4 regions of the Bacillus arachidis genome follow, and region 1 is predicted to be linked to each of the others. Evidence: riboswitches for the same ligand, from Rfam matches in the RefSeq annotation. Region 1 holds a riboswitch; each other region holds the start of a gene.

Region 1 (5,318 bases):
AAAGCTTTATTTAGAGGAAATGCGCCAAGATCTTCGCCAAAAAATCTTATCGTATAAAGCAACTGCTTCTGATAAGAAGCGGATGCAAGAAATTGAAGGAGATCTTAGAAAACAAAGAGCGAAAATTAAAGAAGTAGAAAGAGAATATATTGAAAATGCAAAAGTAATTGGTGCAACGCTATCTAAGTGTGCAATTGATTCTCTTATTTACGAACGAACATTTGACTTAATTGTCGTGGACGAAGTAAGTATGGCTTATGTACCACAAATTGCTTTAGCAGCTTCTCTTGGAAAAAGAATTGTCGTTTGCGGTGATTTTTTACAGTTGCCACCAATTGCGATGGCAAATCATGAGCTCGTTAGAAAGTGGCTAGGGGAAGATATGTTTTATCATGCTGGTATTGTCCAATCTGTAAATAGTTATGAAACGCATCCAAATTTATTTATGCTAGAGGAACAAAGACGAATGCATGCGGATATATCTAAGTTTACAAACTCATTTATTTATAAGAATAGAGTGTTCGATCATCCTTCTGTTTCGGCAAGACAAGAATTAGCGAAATTACAGCCATTTGCTAATGAAGCAATTGCTTTGTTTGATACAAGTTTGATGGGCGCTTATTCTTTAAAAGATGCAGCCTCTGGTTCACGTTTTAATATTATGTCCGGTTTCGTTGCGATGCAGCTGATTTTAATTGGATTATTAGATGGTGTTCAATCGATTGGAGTTGTCACGCCATATCGCGCGCAGTCCCGTTTCTTATCAACATGTATAAGGGAGATTTTGCAAAAAACAAAGTATCGAAATACGCCTATATTAGCGGCAACAGTTCATAAATTTCAAGGGTCTGAACGAGATATGATGATATTTGATACAGTAGATAGTTATCCGCAGGAGAGACCCGGCGTATTATTTTTTGATCATAAAAATCATCGTTTAGTAAACGTTGCGATAACGAGAGCAAGAGGGAAGTTTATTCAGTTATCGGACTGTAAGTATATGCGGAAAAACCTTTCTCGAAAACAAGCGTTATCTCACTTAACTTCTCACATAGAAAGACACGGAAATGTATATGATCGTACTACTTCGCGCCCATTGCTAGAACGAAAAATTACAAAACGTTTGAGATGGTTTATGCAAATGAATTTGGAAGAACCGAAAGGATTATTAAAAGATATTCTATCGGCAAAACAAAAAATTATTATTTCGCTTCCAAGTACAAGACAGGTAGACAAAAGAGTATGGCAGGCATTAATGCGTACAGCAGCGCAGGTCACGATATATAGTGATGGACCAATTCCATTAAAAAACGTGAGAATACAAAGACAAAATAAGTCACTCCCATTTTTATTAATTGATGATGAAATCTTTTGGGCAGGAGCGCCTTTAACATCTCACATGACGTTTGAAGGAAGTCCAGAATTCCCTTATATATGTGCAAGATTACATGCACCTGAAACGATTGGCGTTTTAAAAGGGTTTTTAGATATTCGTTAAAATCAGATCGGAATTCCTTGACATTTACTCGGAATAACACTAGAATGAAAATAATTTAATATAATTTTATGAAAATAAAAACAATTTTCTTATCACGAGAGGTGGAGGGACTGGCCCTATGAAACCTCGGCAGCGGATTCAATATGAATACTGTGCCAATTCCAGCAAGTGAAAGACTTGAAAGATAAGAAAGAAGGCTATTTTGAATTTGTATTTTCAAGCCTCTTTCTATTTTTTAGAAAGAGGCTTTTTTATGTGTAAATTTAAAGGAGGAATGGGGAAAATGACAACAAAACAAGTAACGTCACACCGAAATATTATTACGGAAAGTATAGAAGGAAATAAAGAAAAATACATAAAAACAAGTCATGATATACATGCGAATCCTGAAATCGGTAATCAAGAATTCTTTGCATCCAGAACATTAAGTTTACTTTTAGGGAGTGCAGGATTTCAATTGCAGCATAATATAGCAGGACATGAAACAGGTTTTATCGCACGGAAAAGCTCAGGAAAACAAGGACCTACAATTGCTTTTTTAGCAGAGTATGATGCTTTGCCTGGATTAGGCCATGCGTGTGGTCATAATTTAATTGGTACAATTAGCGTTGCAGCAGCGATTGCATTATCGGAAACAATTGAAGAAATCGGCGGTGAAATCGTTGTATTTGGAACACCAGCAGAAGAAGGTGGTCCAAATGGAAGTGCAAAAGCAAGTTATGTGAAAGCAGGATTGTTTAACAAGATGGATGCGGCACTTATGATTCACCCTAGCGGAAAAACAGCAACAACAAGTCCGTCACTCGCAGTTGATCCACTTGATTTTTATTTCTATGGAAAATCAGCACATGCAGCAGCGTCACCAGAAGAAGGAATTAATGCATTAGATGCGGTTATTCAACTTTACAATGGGATTAATGCACTACGTCAACAGCTACCGTCAGATGTGAAAATTCATGGTGTCATTACTGAAGGTGGAAAGGCGCCGAATATTATTCCAGATTACGCATCAGCCCGTTTCTTTATTCGCGCAGCAACACGTAAGAGATGTGCGGAAGTAACAGAAAAAGTACGAAACATTGCGCAGGGTGCAGCACTGGCGACAGGAACAACAGTAAAAATCAATCGGTTTCAGAATGAAATTGATGAATTATTAGTGACAAAAACATTTAATGAAGTGATTGCTGAGGAATTAGAAAACCTTGGTGAAGAAGTAAATCGTAAAGAGAGACTTGGAATCGGTTCAACAGATGCGGGAAATGTGAGTCAAGTTGTACCAACGATTCATCCTTATATCAAAATTGGTCCAGACCATTTAATTGCGCATACGAATGAATTTAGAGAAGCAGCTTGTTCGGAACTTGGCGATAAAGCCTTAGTTACATCCGCAAAAGCATTAGCGTATGCAGCATACCGATTAATTACAGAAGAAGGAACGCTTAATCAAATTAAGGAGGAGTTTAAAAAAGCGCAGCGAAATCAATAATGTGATAAGTACTCAAGAAGTGGTTTTCTAAAATTTTATTTGGATAAAAAAGGTTTGGAGAAATCTCTAAGCCTTTTTGGGTTATAAAAGGTAATAAAAAGAGAGCTTACTACCCACAAATAGCAAGATAAATAGCTGAAGTATTAAAAAGGAGGAGGAAAAGTGAATCAGAATACTCTTGAAGGCTATCAAATTAGAACTGCACATAATAATGAAAGTACTCTTATTATTAATATGCTAAAAGAAATCGCTCAATGGTTAAAAGATAAAGAAATCAATCAGTGGCAGTACCTCTTAGAAGGTAGAGATGACGAAGAGATAGCACAAGCTGTAACGAACAACAACACTTACATCGTTTTAAAAGAAAATGAAATGATAGGTACTTTTACAGTTTCTTCCACGCAAAGTGAGTGGGATCGCCATATTTTTGGTGAAGATGTTTTTTTTGATTCACTATATTTACATAGACTGGCGATTATCCCTAAGTATATGAAAAGGAGAATAGGTGAAAGGATTTTGATGTGGATTCAAGATAATATGCACACTGACAAAAAGTTCTTAAAGTTAGATTGTGTTGCAAATAATACTAAACTAAACAAATTCTATAAAAACAATGGCTTTGAGTATTTTGGCGTGGCAGATGGTCATAATAAATATCGAAAAAGGATAAAAAAATAGTTTTCATTACTTGTCGTTAGTGCGCCGCTTGTAACTAAGATTGTGATTGCGGTTGTATCCGTATCATTTGTTTTGCTTTTTTCGACGTCTATCCCATGTATTTTATCTATGGATATACCATGAAAAGTTTCAGAACTTATTAATTTTGTATATTGAAAGAACGATTTTAACATTAGTGATTAGTGGGCCAATTGCATATGTTTTACTGTAAGAGATGAAAAGACACACTTATGTTCTTAAAGTAAGTCCTTTTTCCGTATTATTAGATTTTAATCGATAGAAAATGAAATTTTGAATATTTTGATATGTGTTATGTTGCAAACTATAATATAGCTAGATACATAGAAAAGGGGATGTATTTATGGAAATAGTAAACAAAAGAGCGATGTTGCGATTAATGGATGCAAATGATGTAGAAAAATTATTTGCAATTGTGGAAGGGAATAAAGAAGTTTGGACGTATTTAATAGCTAAAATGGAAAGTTATCAAGATATGGAGCGATATGTTGAAACGGCAGTAAAACGATATGAGAAGGGAACGGATTTACCATTTGTTGTTATAGATCAAAAAACGAATGAAGTTGTAGGCAGTACACGTTTGTATAGTATTTCAAATGATAACAAAACGGTTGAACTTGGCCAAACATGGTATCATCCGAGTGTACAACGAACAAGTGTGAATACGGAATGTAAGTACATGTTATTGCAATATGCGTTTGAAGAATTACACATGCTGCGTGTGCAAATAAAAACAGACTTGCGAAATGAAAAAGCACAACGAGCGATTGAACGACTAGGCGCAGTAAAAGAAGGGATATTACGAAATGAGAGAAGGTTACCAAGCGGTTATGTAAGAGATGCGGTAGTATATAGCATTATTGCAAGTGAGTGGCCAATCGTGAAAGATCGATTACTACACAAAATGGACATGTATAAATAGGAGGCAAATATGACAAATTTAGAAACAAAGAGACTAAAGATGATCCCCTTTACATTAGAACTTGTCGAGGCAATGATAAAAGGGAGAGAAGAGCTACAGGAAATCATATCGTATAAAATATCTTTAGAATGGCCAATGCCAGATTATAAAGATATTTTGCCGTGGATTGCTGAAAGTTTACGAAAAAGCCCGAAACAAAGTAAATGGAGCGGACTTATTATTCATAAGGAAGATAATGTTATTATTGGTGATATGGGTTGTAAAGGTGCTCCTGATTCAACTGGTACAGTAGAGATTGGATATAGCATTGTACCAGAATATCAAGGGAAAGGCTATGCAACTGAAATGGCAAAGGCCTTTGTTAAGTGGCTGGAGCAGAATGAAGAAGTGCAAACGATTAAGGCAGATTGTTTAACGAGTAATGTCGCTTCGAGTAGAGTGTTAGAAAAGATAGGCTTTACATGTGTACTTGAGGAACAACATATGAAATATTGGATTGTAAAGTGAAACGGAAGAGGTATATGCTCTTAAGAGAGGAAAATATACCTTTTTTTCTTACAAAATGATTACTTCTTTTATATACTTTTGTTTCATCATTCCCTTCCGTGAAAAAATTCGTTACAATGGAGTTGTATGAGGAAATTTGTACATAAATCAAGCTCATATAGTATGAACCACAAATAATAGTAAATTAAAAATCCTCTATTTGAATGAAA
Region 2 (5,318 bases), 1.5 Mb from region 1:
TCTTAATCGTTATTAATTTAGGTTATTACAGCATGAAAGATGCGAAGAAATAGGTAAATACAGAACCTTTTCTTTTTTAGGTAAGAGAGAGGATTCGATGGTGGATAGAAGTGATCAGAGAATTTTTCTACCCTATGTCATGTGAAAACAAATGGAGAAAATGAGTGGAGAATCTGTATTTGTTTGCCAAGCAGCGATTTGTATGTTAGAAAATCAAGATATATAGAAAGAAGCTTACTTTTTAGCGTAAGCTTCTTTTTTATTGTAAGTATGTGTAACCTATAAAGTCGCATGGGTTTTGTCGGTGAGTACGCGAATTTTTTAGGCTACACTATACTTATTCATATGAGTAAAGGGGTATTCAAACAGTAAAGGTTAAATTAAGCGATTGGACCGCCTAATTTGATAATGCTTTCAGAAACGTTCTCGAACTTTTTGAAGTTTTCTTTGAACTTATCTGCAAGTTCGATTGCTTTTGCTTTGTAAGCTGCTTTATCAGCCCATGTTTGTTCAGGTATTAATACTTCATCAGGTACACCTGGTACATGAAGTGGCACTTCAAGACCGAAGATGTCATGTTTCGCTGTTTCAGCGTTATCAAGCTCGCCGTTTAATGCTGATTGTACCATTGCACGAGTGTAACCTAAGTTCATACGTTTTCCAACGCCGTATTCGCCACCAGTCCAGCCAGTGTTTACTAAGAATACTTTCGCATCATGTTTCTCGATCTTTTCACCAAGCATTTCAGCATAGCGAGATGCATCAAGTGGCAAGAATGGAGAACCGAAGCAAGTTGAGAACGTTGCTTGCGGAGATGTTACACCGCGCTCAGTTCCAGCTAGTTTACTAGTGTAACCGCTTAAGAAATGGTACATAGCTTGCTCTTTATTTAACTTACTGATTGGAGGCAATACTCCAGATGCATCAGCAGTTAAGAAAATAATTGTATTTGGATGTCCTGCAACACTTGGTACTACGATATTATCAATCGCATCAATTGGGTATGCAGCACGTGTATTTTCTGTTAATGTAGTATCATTATAATCTGCAATACGTGTTTGATTATCAATTACAACGTTCTCAAGCACTGATCCAAATGTAATTGCATCAAAAATTTGTGGCTCTTTTTCATGAGAAAGGTTAATACATTTTGCGTAGCAACCGCCTTCAATATTGAATACGCCGTTATCAGACCAACCGTGCTCATCATCACCAATTAATTTACGGTGTGGGTCAGCAGATAATGTTGTTTTACCTGTTCCAGATAAACCGAAGAATAGAGCAACATCACCTTCTTCACCTACGTTTGCAGAACAGTGCATAGATAAAATATCTTGTTCTGGAAGTAAGAAGTTCATAATAGAGAAGATTGATTTTTTCATCTCTCCAGCGTATTCAGTACCACCGATTAATACGATGCGTTTTTCAAATGAAACCATAATGAATGCTTCAGAGTTTGTGCCGTCAATCTCTGGATCTGCTTTAAAGCTTGGTGCAGAAACAATTGTGAACTCAGCTTCATGATTTGCTAATTCGTCTTCAGTTGGACGAATAAATAATTGATGTACGAATAAATTGTGCCATGCATATTCATTAACAACTTGTAATGGAAGGCGATAGTTACGATCAGCGCCAGCGAATCCTTTAAATACGAATAATTCTTCTTTTTCTTTTAAGTATTCTAATACTTTTGTATATAATTTATTAAAATGTTCTTCAGAAATCGGTTGATTTACAGATCCCCAAGCGATCTTATCTGCAACCGATGCTTCTTTCACAATAAATTTATCTTTAGGAGAACGTCCTGTATATTTTCCTGTAGAAGCAGATACAGCGCCAGTAGAAGTCAATTTCCCTTCATTTCTCATTAGAACTTTTTCTACTAATTGTGGAACGCTTAGTTGAACCTGTGCATTGCTTCCGTTCAGTAATTCGTGTAATCCAATTTGGACATTCACAGTACTCATATTTATATACCATCCTTTTCATTTTAATGAAATTTTTCTCGTAATCCCCAACAAGAGTATAACACAATCATATAAATAATGTATACTATTTATTTATTTTTGTTTGTGTGAATGTATTATTTTCCTATTTATATTTCGTTCGACAAATAATCCGAAAAACTTGTGGGAATATGTGAATATTAATTGACAAATGAATATCATTTCTTTAGTATAGGTTGGGACGGATACTCTCTTATCCCGAGCTGGCGGAGGGACAGGCCCGATGAAGCCCGGCAACCTCACTTGTAACGGTAAATACAAGTGAATAGGTGCTAAAACCTGTGCGAGGCGAACGGTCTCGAACGATAAGAGCGAAGGGCAAAAAGCAGTATGCAAGTAGCAAATTAAACCTTTCCTCTATGTTAAGTGGGAAAGGTTTTTCTTTTACTTGTTTGGGAGAATATATGAATGTCGCAGTTTGTGGCAAATTAAGGATGAGTTCCGTACAATATATACAATTACTGTAGGGAGGTTTACCACATGACAAAACAACGTCATCTGTTCACATCTGAGTCTGTAACTGAAGGACATCCAGATAAAATTTGTGACCAAATTTCTGATTCAATTTTAGACGCGATCTTAGCAAAAGACGCAAACGCACGTGTAGCTTGTGAAACAACAGTAACAACTGGTTTAGTATTGGTAGCGGGGGAGATTACAACTTCTACTTATGTAGATATTCCAAAAATCGTTCGTGAAACAATTCAAGGTATCGGTTACACTCGTGCAAAGTATGGATTCGATGCAGAAACTTGTGCAGTTTTAACATCTATTGATGAGCAGTCTGCTGACATCGCTATGGGTGTTGACCAAGCGTTAGAAGCGCGTGAAGGTCAAATGACTGACGCTGAGATTGAGGCAATTGGTGCAGGGGACCAAGGTTTAATGTTTGGTTTTGCATGTAATGAAACAAAAGAATTAATGCCACTTCCAATCTCGCTTGCTCACAAATTAGCTCGTCGTTTAACGGAAGTTCGTAAAGATGAAACATTAGAATATTTACGTCCAGATGGTAAAACGCAAGTTACAGTTGAGTATGATGAAAATGGTAAACCAGTACGCATCGATACAATTGTAATTTCTACACAGCATCACCCGGAAGCTACATGGGAACAAATCGATCGCGACTTAAAAGAGCACGTAATCAAAGCTGTAGTACCAGCAGAATTAATGGATGAAGAAACGAAATTCTTCATTAACCCAACTGGTCGTTTCGTAATCGGTGGACCACAAGGGGATGCTGGTTTAACAGGACGTAAAATTATCGTTGATACTTACGGTGGATACGCTCGTCATGGCGGCGGTGCATTCTCTGGTAAAGATGCAACAAAAGTTGACCGTTCTGCAGCATACGCAGCTCGTTATGTTGCGAAAAACATCGTTGCAGCTGGTCTTGCTGAAAAAGCAGAAGTACAACTTGCATACGCAATTGGTGTAGCACAACCGGTATCAATTTCAGTTGATACATTTGGCACTGGTAAAGTATCTGAAGAAGTACTAGTAGAACTAGTTCGTAACAACTTCGATCTTCGCCCAGCTGGTATCATCAAAATGCTAGACTTACGTCGCCCAATTTACAAACAAACAGCAGCTTACGGCCACTTCGGACGTACTGATGTAGATCTTTCATGGGAACGTACAGACAAAGCAGCAACTTTAAAAGAGCAAGCTAGTCTATAATATAAGAATGAAAAGCTTTGCGCGGAGCGCAAGGCTTTTTTTTTATCATATTTAGCGAGAAGACCCTACCCCAAGCGTGTAACGGTAGGTGGGGGGAGTTCAATTGTAATTAGACTGTAGCAAGGCAAACATTTCAATATCATGCCATTTACCATTTCGGAATACAGCCTCCTTACACGTACCTTCATGCTGAAAACCGAGCTTTTTATAAAGGTGAATCGCTCTGTCATTAAATGAAAAAACACGTAAGGATATACGGTGTAAGTTTAATTCTAAAAAGGCGTAATCCAATAATAAAGTTAATGCTTCTTTTCCGTATCCCTGCCCCCAATAATCTTTCTTTCCGATATCGATAATACATTCTGCATTTCGATTATGTGTATCGATGTTAATTAAAGATGTGATGCCAATGGGGAGGCTACTCTTTTTTTGTTCAATGATATAACTTTTAGAAGTAGGGGAGTGAATGATTTGCCCGCAAAATTGCTCTACTTCCTGAAATGAATACGTATCAAGATTGAGACTGGTAGCGCTCATAACTTCTATATCATTTCGCCAATGGTAATAGGTTGGAATATCACTTTCTGAAAACTTTCGTAAACGAATCCGATTTGTTTCGAACAAGTGAAAAACCTCCTTTACTTTACTGTATTATTTTGGCTCTTACATACTCCAGCACACGAACTGCAATATACTTCTCCATCAAGTTCAATATATTTTTTCATATTCGTCATTCCGCTTGGAGGAAAAGGCATATGAACCCAAGCTTTTTCATATGTTTGAATTTCTTTGTCGCATGATCTGCAAAGTGTAGGTTTTTTGCGAAACAATGGTCATCAACCTTTCTTTTGACGTGCTTTTCCGGCGCAAAATGCACTGCATAGTAAAAAGAGTGTCGCAAATCCCCATCCGCCGATTGCTGAGTATGGGACAGCGTCCTTTAATGCCATTCCAGCACTGATGGAAGCGACAAATAGAAGGATAAATACCGTTGTGAGTTTCTTATAAAGTTCCATGAACGAGCCTCCTAATTATGAAAAATTATTTAGTATATATCAGATCGTTTCGCACGAATTTAAATGCAATGAAATAAGTAGCGAGTAAGAGAGGAATCGCTGTACTTGTTAAGTATGTACGGTTAGAATCATAGGACCTCTTTTTTATGGTTATATATACCAATATTGTATCATAATGTTTTAGCCGTTCACTAGATAATTATGTAAATGTGATGTACTGCACATTTGAGAGAACTTCTATCAGGTATGATAAAATTATGAGTAGTTCATAAGAAGGAGCGAATAAAAATGAGCGTAATAGAACATAAAAAGCAAGCGCCTAAAAAAGCACACTGTAAAATTATTACAGTTTCTGATACGCGCACAGAAGAAACGGATAAGAGTGGTAAGCTATTAAAAGAATTATTAATGGAAGCAGGACATACGGTAACTGCTTATGAAATTGTAAAAGATGATAAAGAAAGTATTAGACAGGCTGTATTAAGTGGATATCATCAAGAAGATGTTGATGTGGTGTTAACAAATGGAGGAACAGGCATTACAAAGCGTGATGTTACGATTGAGGCAGTTTCGGCATTATTAGATAAAGAAATTGTTGGATTTGGTGAATTGTTTC
Region 3 (5,318 bases), 2.4 Mb from region 1:
AATTCAATCACTTTTTTGATCGTTGGATCATCTTTATCTTTCGTACGAGCTGCGAAAATATTAATATATGGTTTCGCATTTTCGTTTTTGGATCTTCTAAGAAGATAGGGTCTTTCACTGGGTCTAAACCAGCTTGACCCGCAACACCATTATTAATAACGGAAGCTGCCACATCTTTTAATACACGTGGTGTTTGCTGTGCAATTACTGGTGTAATCTTTAGCTTTTTCGGATTTTCAGCAATACCACTTGGATCTCCAAATAGTCCAAAGTCTTTCTTCAATTTTAATAATCCAGATGCATCAAGAAGTTTCAATGCACGTGCTTGGTTCGTTGGATCATTTGGAATTGCGATTTCTGAACCCTCTGGAATTTCATTTGTCTTTTTATACTTTTCAGAGAATAATCCCATTGGCGCAATTTGTGTTGTACCAACGGCTGTAATATCTAACTTATGCTCCTTTTTAAATTGCTCTAAGAAAGCAATATGTTGAAATGAATTCAATTCTATATCACCGTCAGCTAATGCTTTATTTGGTGTTGTATAATCAGAGAACTCCACAAGTTTAATTTTAATCCCTTCTTTTTCAGCTTTCTTCTGAAGAATAGTCCAAGTGTCTCCATCCGTTCCTGTTACACCGATACGAACTACTTTTTCTTTTCCTTTTGCTCCTGTATCTTCACTTGAGCATCCACTTAAAGCTGTAATTCCTACAATTGTTGATAATGCAAATGCTAATAGTTTCTTCATGCTTCTCTTCCCCTCTTCGTTTTATGATCTACGTAAAAATACTTTTGAAAAGTAGTTTCCTAAGTTTTGAGCCAATTGCACAAGAATAATAAGTAATACAACTGTCACGAACATAACAGATGTATCAAAACGTTGATAACCATATGTCATTGCTAAATCACCAAGACCCCCACCGCCAACAAGACCAGCAACTGCCGAAAATTCAATTAAACCAACTGTCATAAATGTAATCCCTAAAATTAATGGTGCTACTGCTTCTGGGACAAGAATTTCGAAAACAATTCTTAATGGTGATGCTCCCATAGCTTGCGCTGCTTCAATCACGCCTTTTGGAACCGAAACAAGATTTGTTTCTACCATTCTTGCAATTCCAATTGATGCGACCAGTGTCATTGGAAAAATTGCTGCCGCCGTTCCAATTGTTGTTCCAATAACAGTTCTTGTTATTGGGCTTAAAGTTACTAAAAAGATAATAAATGGAATTGGACGAATCGTATTAATAACAATATTAAGAATAGAAAAGACCAGCTTGTTTTCTAAAAAGTTTCCTTTTCTCGTTACATATAAAAGTAAACCTAGAGGTATACCAAGTATTATAGCGAATATAAGGGTTACAATTACCATCAAAAGGGTATCCCCTGCCGCATCTAAAATCCGAGGCCAAAATATACTCCAATCAACTCGCATGGGCTTCAACCTCCTTCAATTGTACTTGCACTCTTAAATGTTGCAGCGCTTTTTGAATTTCTTTCTGTTCTCCTTGTAGTTCTACAAGAAGGTTTCCGAATAGAACATTTTGTAGTTCTATAATATTTCCATAGAGTACATTTACATTCACGTTATAATTTTTAGCAATATACGATAATACAGGTTGCCCCGTCTCTTCACCAGTGAATGTTAAGCGATAAATCCTTCCGCCATTTTGAATTTTTGTCAAAACACTTTTTGGTAAGTGATCATTAATAACAGAGCGCACAAAATTTTGCGTTGTCTTCGTTTTAGGTTTCGTAAAGACATCGAATAATGTTCCCTCTTCAATTACTTTGCCTTTTTCCATAACGGCTACACGGTGACAAATTTCTTTCACAACGTGCATTTCATGTGTAATAAGAAGGATTGTTAAATTATATTCTCGATTCACTTTCTTTAATAAATTTAGAATTTCTGTCGTTGTTTCTGGATCTAACGCTGATGTGGCCTCATCACAAATGAGAATATCTGGCGATGTTGCAAGCGCTCTTGCAATTCCAACGCGTTGTTTTTGACCACCTGATAGCTGTTCTGGATAATAGTTCGCTTTATCTTCTAAACCTACAAACTTTAGCAATTCATTTACTCTTTCTTTTATTTCATTTTTCGGTACTTTCGCCAATTTTAATGGATAAGCAATATTCCCAAAAACAGTTCTTGAATTAAATAAATTAAAACTTTGAAAAATCATCCCAATTCTTTGTCTTAGTTTTCGTAATTCTTTCGTTGTTAATGATGTAATATCTTTATCATCTATTAAAACGGTTCCCTCGGTTGGTCTTTCTAGCATGTTTACTAGACGTAACAATGTACTTTTTCCAGCTCCACTAAAACCGATAATACCAAAAATTTCCCCTTTCCAATCGACAGTGTTACATCTTCTACCGCATGAACAGGTTTCCCACCAGATTCATATACTTTGCTTACATTGTTAAAAGAAATCATCGTCTTCCCTCCTATATGCTGAAACAACTTGAAGTAGAGCCTTGAGGTAAAATAAAAAGTGCTCTCCTCCTTATCCATAATAAAAATAAGAAGAAGAGCACTTATATACTCATTCACATCTTCTCATCTTCCAAGCTTCTAAGAGCTTGCTGGAATTAGCACGGTATTAAATAATCCGTTGCTGAGGTATCACAGGGCCAGTCCCTCCACCTCTCTGGATAAGAGTGTATCAATTTAATTGTCGTTTAATTAAGTCCCATTATAAAACTCTGAAAAGTAAGAGTCAACAAAAATATCAGAAAATAACAACTTTATTTTTCATCAGGATTATGGAAAGGAAAATATCCGCTGCTAATTGAATAACATTACATGAATAAGAAATAAAACGGAGGACGATAACTGATATGAAAACAGCCCTTTTACTCGTCGATATTCAAAATGATTATTTTCCAAATGGTAAGATGGAACTACGTGGTGCCGCTGAAGCTAGCGAGTATGCAAGTCAACTACTTCAGCATTTTCGAGAAGTGAACCAACCTATTTTTCATATCCAACATGTATCTATTAAAGAAACTGCTACCTTTTTCTTCCGAATACGGAAGGTGTTCACATTCATGAAAATGTTCGCCCCTTAAAGAATGAAACTGTTATTCTCAAACACTATCCAAACAGTTTTCGGGAAACTGGCCTGCTAGAGCAATTGCAGAACTTAGAAATTGAACATGTTATTATATGTGGGATGATGACTCATATGTGTATTGATGCCACAGTAAGAGCTGCTTTTGATTTCGGTTTTCGTTGCACTGTTGTACATGATGCATGTGCAACAAAAGATCTCCTCTTTAAAAATGCTACGATTCCCGCTGTCTATATCCATAATACAATTTTAGCAAGTTTAAATGACCTATATGCAAATGTTATGAGTACCGAAGAGCTTTTAAGTTTTAGGAACTCCATCTGAAACAAAAGATTATGTCTGTAAAGTGAAACTTTAATCAGTGGTGGGGTTCTTGATCCCCCGCCTATCTCTGAATCCTAAGGTGGGGGCTTACTTCCCGTTAAGGCGGGATAAAGACATGATCTTTTATACTATTATTCACAGGTTATCATAACTTGAAGTCTCTCAAACTCGCTTTCCTCTTCACTTTATTTTTCCCTGTACCTCTTACTCTAATCAACTGATTCTTTAATTTCTCTTCATATAGCAGACCAGCAACATTTACATCCGCTTGATCCGAACTTCTATTGAACTCAACTTTTAAAGATCTAGGAAGTGTATCAAATTACAGCTTAACATCACCACTTTATGTATTACACTCTACCTCCCCTTGCGAACTACGACCTTACTATTTGTTATAAGTTACACCTGCTAAAATAAAAAACACTACTTTCAGTGAGCAAAACTGAAAGCAGTGTTCTCTTGTCTAACCATAGATTTTCTTTCAAATTGAATTATACAGGAAATTCAAAAAAATAATACAGAAAAATATGACGAATGAATTAATTTTTTAGCGCTTTTGTTCCTTTTCACTCTTTTACACTTTATTTAAGCAAGATAGTTGTTTTCTAATCGGAATCTTTCTTACATGAAAAAGGCTCTCCCCATTATAGGAAGGCCTTTTCATCTATTTCTTATAAAGTTTCAGAAGTAGTTTTTGCTTGCATGTGAAGTGCTAAGTAATCAGGTCCGCCTGCTTTAGAATCTGTACCAGACATGTTAAAGCCACCGAATGGTTGGTAACCTACGATTGCACCAGTACATCCACGGTTGAAGTATAAGTTACCAACGTGGAAGTCTTCACGTGCTTTTTCGATATGTTCACGGTTGTTAGAGACAACTGCTCCTGTTAAACCGTATTCTGTATTGTTTGCAATTGCAAGTGCATGATCAAAGTCTTTTGCTTTACAGAATGCTACTACTGGTCCGAAGATTTCTTCTTTCATTAAGCGAGCATCTTCTGCAACGTCAGCAACGATTGTTGGTTGGATGAACCAGCCTTTAGAATCATCACCTTCGCCACCAGCTACTACTTTACCTTCTTCTTTCCCAATTGCAACATAGCTCATTACTTTATCAAATGCAGCTTGATCATTAACTGGTCCCATGTTCATGCCTTTTTCAGCTGGGTTACCTACAGTTAATTCTTTTGTTAATTCAACAGCACGATTTAATACGCGATCGTATACATCTTCGTGGATTACTGCACGAGAGCAAGCAGAACATTTTTGTCCTGAGAATCCAAATGCTGATGCAACGATAGATTTAGCAGCTAATTCAAGATCTGCTTCTTTATCAACAACGATTGTATCTTTACCGCCCATTTCAGCGATAACGCGTTTTAACCAAATTTGACCTGGATTTACTTTTGCTGCGCGCTCGTAAATACGAATACCTACATCGCGTGATCCAGTGAAGCTAATGAAACGTGTACGAGGGCGATCTACTAAGTAGTCACCAACTTCAGATCCACTACCAGGGATGAAGTTTACAACGCCTGCTGGTAAGCCTGCTTCTTCTAAAACTTCCATAAACTTCGCTGCTACTACAGGTGTTGTACTAGCTGGCTTTAATAATACTGTGTTACCAGAAACTAATGCAGCTGTTGTCATACCTGCCATAATTGCGAATGGGAAATTCCAAGGAGAAATAATTACACCTACTCCTAATGGAATGTAAGAGAAACGATTATATTCAATTGGACGGCTTTCTACTGGAATACCGTCTTTTAATTTTAACATTTGACGACCATAATATTCCATAAAGTCGATTGCTTCTGCTGTATCAGCATCTGCCTCATTCCATGGTTTACCTGCTTCTTTTACAAGAATAGCAGAGAACTCATGTTTTCTACGACGAACGATTGCTGCAGCA
Region 4 (5,318 bases), 1.1 Mb from region 1:
TTTGAGTGCTTTTGTAAGTAATGAGCAATTTTATTGGCATTTGTTGCTGAGTGTTCAAGACGTACGTGTAATGTTTTCAAACCACGAAGAACGAGAGAGCAATCTTGTGGTCCTAATATAGCACCAAATGCATTTTGCAAGAAGCCCAGTTTTTTAGCGAGTTCTTCATCTTTAACAACCGCTAACCCAGCTGTAACATCACTATGCCCAGCAATAAACTTTGTCGCGCTGTGGAGTACAACATCCGCTCCGAGTTCAAGTGGTTTTTGAAATAGTGGTGTTAAAAATGTGTTATCAACAAAAGTAAGAGCCCCAGCAGATTTCGCTAATTCACAAACCGCACGAATGTTAGTTACTTTTAATAAAGGATTGGATGGTGTTTCAATGTAAAATACTTTTGTATTCGGTTTAATATTTTGTTTGACTGCCTCTAAATTTGTCATGTCAACGAATGTATGTGAAACACCGTAACGAGAGAGGACCTCTGTTACAATACGATACGTTCCTCCATATACATCTTCTGAAATGAGAACATGATCGCCTTGTGAGAGAAGTAGAAAAGCAGTAGAAATCGCTGCAATTCCAGATGCGAAGGCAAATCCTTTTGTTCCCCCTTCTAATAAAGCAATGATGTCTTCAAGTGCATCACGAGTTGGATTCCCAGAGCGACTGTAGTCGTATTTTCCAAAGGTATCTACATCAAATTGATGAAATGTTGATGTATTATAAATAGGAACGTTAACAGCTCCTGTTTGAGAATCATGTTTATATTGGTTATGAAGTAAGAGTGTATCTAATGAATAACTCATATTCTCACACCTTCTTTTACATGTTTAATAGCTTGTTTCAAGTCTTGAATTAAATCATCTCCGTTTTCAATGCCGACGGAGAAACGGAGGAGACGATTACATACACCACGTGCTGTACGTACTTCCTCTGGGATATCTGCATGTGTTTGTGTTGCTGGATATGTCATTAAACTTTCAACCCCGCCAAGACTTTCTGCAAATGTAATTAATGATAAAGATTGTAAGAAAGAATTTATCCATTTCTCATCGAGAAGACGAAACGAAATCATGCCGCCTCTTCCTGGATAAAAAACATCGGTTACACCCTCTTCGTCGTTTAAATAAGAAACGATTTTCTTTGCGTTTTCTTCATGTTGTTTCATACGAAGAGCCAACGTTTTCATACCACGAATTAATAACCACGAATCAAATGGGCTTAATACAGCACCAGAGGCGTTATGATAGTGGGCAAGTTCTTCGCAAAGTGCCTGACCTTTTGCAACAACAAGGCCACTTAGTACATCATTATGACCACCTAAATACTTTGTCGCACTGTGAAGTACGATGTCTGCGCCTTTCGTCAATGGTTGTTGTATGTAGGGTGTATAAAAAGTATTATCAACAATCAAAAGGACCCCATGTTGTTTTGCAACGGCTGCGACAGCTGCAATGTCGGTTACTTGCATTAATGGATTGGTTGGTGTTTCTATGAAAATAGCTTTTGTTTGAGAAGAGATAGCTTTTTCTATCTGTTTTATAGATTGTGTATCTACGTATCTACATCGAATATTCCATTTTTCTTCATGTTCCGAAAATAAACGATAGGTTCCTCCATATAAATCTTCTGATATGATAAGTTCATCTCCAGAGCGGAATAAGGAAAGAATAAGAAGAACAGCTGCCATTCCAGAGCTACAGGCATAGCCTTGTTGACCTTCTTCTAAATCAGCAATTGCGCGTTCTAAAAGACCGCGTGTTGGATTTCCTGTTCGTGAATAATCAAAACCTGTTGATTTTCCAATTCCTTCATGGCGATAAGCGGTGGAAAAGTAAACGGGTGGGTTAACTGTTCCTGTTGTAGTTTCGCTTCGATTTCCAATTTGGGCTAGTTTTGTTTCGATTGTTGACATGTGAAATGCCTCCTTTATAAAGTGAAAAATTAATCAGCGGGATAAAAATAAAAAAGCCTTCTAAGAAGAAGGCTTTCATGCGAATATAGTCTTCTTCTTATCTTTCAAATTTGTTTACAATTTGCTGGAATTAGCACCTTATTAACGAACGTGTTAATGGTTGCTGAGGTGTCGTAGGGCCAGTCCCTCTACCTCTCTAGATAAGAATAGTTTGTATGAAATTTTATTATGCTTTTTACTTTACAACAAAAGATAATTGAATTGCAACTTAATTTTAAATATTTTTTATTTTTGAATTAATTATATTGACTTTCAGTTTACCCCATGCTAAGTTTATTAGAAAATTAACAAAGATTGTTAAAAGGTACACGTATTTCCTTTAAAAATAGATTAATAATAAAGAAAAACTCTTATTGAGAGCGGTGGAGGGACTGGCCCTGTGAAACCCGGCAACCTTCAAACGAAATGTTTGAAACGGTGCTAATACCTGCAAAACAATTCGTTTTGCATGATAAGAGGAGGATTCATGATGTCCCCCTCTTCAAGGTGAAGAGGGGTTTTTATATTGATAGAAAAGAGGGAGATAGGTGAAAATTCTAGATTTATTATCGAAAGGAATTGTTATTGGTGATGGTGCAATTGGCACATTATTACATTCTCATGGTTTGCAAAGTAGTTTTGAGGAACTAAACTTATCTGATCCAGATCTTATTATATCTATTCATAAACAATATGTAGCTGCTGGAGCAGATCTTATTCAAACAAATACATATGGTGCAAATGAGGCGAAATTGCGTATGTATGGTTTAGAAAACCGGGTCGCCCAAATTAATAAAGCCGCAGTCAAACTTGCAAAAGCGGCTGTGACAGACAAGAATGCAATTTTAGGGACGATTGGTGGTATGAAGCATATCGGAGCCGTCACAACGACTGATATGGAACGAGAGTTTATGCTACTTGAACAGGCCGGGGCATTATTAGAAGAAAAGGTTGATGGATTATTATTAGAAACCTTTTATGATGAATTTGAATTGTTACATGCCGTAAAAGTACTACGAAAACAAACAGATATTCCAATTATTGCACAGCTGGCGCTTCATGAAGCAGGCACAACACAAAATGGAAATGATGTAAATGAAGTATTAAAACAGCTTTTAGATTACGGTGCGAATGTAGTTGGATTAAATTGTCAGTTAGGCCCGCTTCATATGACGGAAGCTTTTAAAATGATATCGATTCCGAAAAATGGTTATTTATCAGCTTATCCAAATGCGGGCCTTCCAAACTATGTAGAAGGACGGTACGTATATGAAGGAAGCCCTGCTTATTTTGAAGAGATGACACCGAAATTTATTGAACAAGGTATTCGTTTGCTCGGAGGGTGTTGTGGCACAACACCAGCACATATCGAAAGGATGAAGCGTGCGATTGCGAATGTAACGCCTGTTACAGAAAAACAAATTGTTCAAAAACAACAAGTGGTTCATATGCAAACAAAACGTGCTAGCACTCATGTTACTCTTGCAGAAAAAGCGAAGAAGCAAACAACAGTGGTTGTTGAATTGGACCCTCCCAAAACATTGGATACGCAGCGTTTTTTTGAGGGAGCAAGGGCATTGAAAAGAGCAGGAGCAGATGTAATTACGTTAGCAGATAATTCGTTAGCATCTCCGCGTATTTCAAATATGGCAATGGGAGCATTATTAACGAAGCATGACATTCCGGTGCTAATGCATTTAACGTGTCGTGATCATAATGTCATTGGTTTACAATCACATTTACTTGGTTTATCAGCTTTAGGAATAGAAGAAGTGCTAGCCTTAACGGGTGATCCGGCGCGAGTTGGGGATTTTCCAGGAGCGACTTCTGTATATGATTTGTCTTCTATTGAATTAATAAAAATGATTAAAGAAATGAATGATGGCCGATCCATATTAGGGAAATCTATTGGTCCTGCGACAAGATTTTCTGTTGGAGGAGCTTTTAATCCACATGTGAGGCATTTAAAAGCAGCGGTGAAGCGGATGGAGAGAAAAATCGCAGCGGGTGCAGAATATTTTTTAACACAGCCTATTTACGATGTAGCTTTAATTGAAGAGGTGTATGAGGCAACAAAACATTTAGAACAACCGATTTTTATTGGAATTATGCCTTTAGTGAGCAAACGAAATGCTGATTTTCTTCATTTTGAAGTGCCGGGTATTACTCTACCTGAGGAAGTAAGACAGCGAATGGATGGGCATGAAACACAAGGAGCTGCAGTTGAAGAAGGAATTCGCATTTCACAAGAATTAATTGATACCGCGATGAAATACTTTAACGGCATTTATCTCATTACACCATTTTTGAAATATGAAATTACAGAAAATCTTGTGAAGTATGTGAAAGAAAAGCAAGAAATGAAAGAGGGAATCTATTGATGAGACCGATAGAAGAGAGATTACAACATGATATTTTAATATTAGATGGTGCGATGGGAACGATGATTCAGCAGGCGGATTTAACTGCTGGAGATTTTGGCGGAGAAGAATATGAAGGGTGTAATGAATACTTAGTAAAAACAAGGCCAGATGTGATTTTAGGTATCCATAAAGCTTATATTGAAGCTGGTGCGGATATTATTGAAACAAATACGTTTGGTGCTACAAATATTGTATTACATGATTACGAGTTATCTCATTTAGATGAAGAGTTGAATGAAAGAGCAGCCCAGCTAGCAAAGCAAGCTGTAAGTGAGAGTGGTAAAGAAGTATATGTAGCCGGTGCGATGGGACCAACGACAAAAGCAATTAGTGTAACGGGTGGTGTAACATTTAATGAATTAATTGAAGCATATACGAGACAAGCACGAGGATTATTGCGGGGCGGCGTTGATGTGTTGCTTGTTGAGACGAGTCAAGATATGCGTAATGTAAAAGCGGCGTATTTAGGGATCCAGCAAGCATTTACAGAAGTGAATTATACTGTTCCTCTTATGATTTCAGGAACCATTGAACCGATGGGAACAACATTAGCGGGACAAACGATAGAGGCATTCTATTTATCAGTTGAGCATATGAAACCATTGTCTGTCGGATTAAACTGTGCTACAGGCCCGGAATTTATGCGAGAACATATTCGTTCTTTGTCGGATCTTTCGGAGTGTTATATTTCTTGCTATCCAAATGCTGGTCTTCCAGACGAGGATGGACATTATCATGAGTCACCGACTTCACTTGCAGAAAAGGTGAAACAGTTTGTTGAAGAAGGGTGGATTAATATTATTGGCGGTTGTTGCGGGACAACACCTAATCATATAAGAGCAATTAAATCTTCACTCGAGTCTCTTAAACCACGCGAGAACCATGAGCGGGAGGGGCATGGAATTAGTGGCTTAGAAGCATTGCAATATGATGATTCT

What was found. A riboswitch is a leader RNA that binds a small molecule or an ion and turns the genes downstream of it on or off. The one in region 1 is predicted to bind S-adenosylmethionine.
Region 2: linked by a shared signal. The riboswitch ahead of metK (methionine adenosyltransferase) and the one ahead of QRY57_RS15435 (M20 family metallopeptidase) in region 1 are both predicted to bind S-adenosylmethionine.
Region 3: linked by a shared signal. The riboswitch ahead of QRY57_RS03460 (methionine ABC transporter ATP-binding protein) and the one ahead of QRY57_RS15435 (M20 family metallopeptidase) in region 1 are both predicted to bind S-adenosylmethionine.
Region 4: linked by a shared signal. The riboswitch ahead of QRY57_RS21025 (methionine biosynthesis PLP-dependent protein) and the one ahead of QRY57_RS15435 (M20 family metallopeptidase) in region 1 are both predicted to bind S-adenosylmethionine.

The regions. Positions count from the first base shown of each region.
Region 1 covers NZ_CP127376.1:2,691,895-2,697,212, reverse strand. Annotated here, with positions in the region: gene QRY57_RS15440 (AAA domain-containing protein) at 1-1,498, shown strand, start outside; SAM riboswitch class I at 1,585-1,689, shown strand; gene QRY57_RS15435 (M20 family metallopeptidase) at 1,782-2,984, shown strand; gene QRY57_RS15430 (GNAT family N-acetyltransferase) at 3,147-3,662, shown strand; partial or broken gene QRY57_RS15425 (YjiH family protein) at 3,666-3,873, shown strand; gene QRY57_RS15420 (GNAT family N-acetyltransferase) at 4,024-4,602, shown strand; gene QRY57_RS15415 (GNAT family N-acetyltransferase) at 4,612-5,109, shown strand.
Region 2 covers NZ_CP127376.1:4,241,312-4,246,629, reverse strand. Annotated here, with positions in the region: gene QRY57_RS23485 (ATP synthase subunit I) at 1-53, shown strand, start outside; gene pckA (phosphoenolpyruvate carboxykinase (ATP)) at 381-1,967, opposite strand; SAM riboswitch class I at 2,197-2,318, shown strand; gene metK (methionine adenosyltransferase) at 2,487-3,686, shown strand; gene QRY57_RS23470 (GNAT family N-acetyltransferase) at 3,786-4,310, opposite strand; gene QRY57_RS23465 (hypothetical protein) at 4,325-4,516, opposite strand; gene QRY57_RS23460 (hypothetical protein) at 4,523-4,702, opposite strand; gene QRY57_RS23455 (MogA/MoaB family molybdenum cofactor biosynthesis protein) at 4,991-5,318, shown strand, end outside.
Region 3 covers NZ_CP127376.1:331,914-337,231, reverse strand. Annotated here, with positions in the region: partial or broken gene QRY57_RS03470 (MetQ/NlpA family ABC transporter substrate-binding protein) at 1-751, opposite strand, end outside; gene QRY57_RS03465 (methionine ABC transporter permease) at 773-1,438, opposite strand; partial or broken gene QRY57_RS03460 (methionine ABC transporter ATP-binding protein) at 1,428-2,446, opposite strand; SAM riboswitch class I at 2,567-2,671, opposite strand; partial or broken gene QRY57_RS03455 (cysteine hydrolase family protein) at 2,851-3,407, shown strand; partial or broken gene pruA (L-glutamate gamma-semialdehyde dehydrogenase) at 4,079-5,318, opposite strand, start outside.
Region 4 covers NZ_CP127376.1:3,756,030-3,761,347, reverse strand. Annotated here, with positions in the region: gene metC (cystathionine beta-lyase) at 1-809, opposite strand, end outside; gene QRY57_RS21025 (methionine biosynthesis PLP-dependent protein) at 806-1,918, opposite strand; SAM riboswitch class I at 2,013-2,125, opposite strand; SAM riboswitch class I at 2,326-2,436, shown strand; gene QRY57_RS21020 (bifunctional homocysteine S-methyltransferase/methylenetetrahydrofolate reductase) at 2,506-4,338, shown strand; gene metH (methionine synthase) at 4,338-5,318, shown strand, end outside.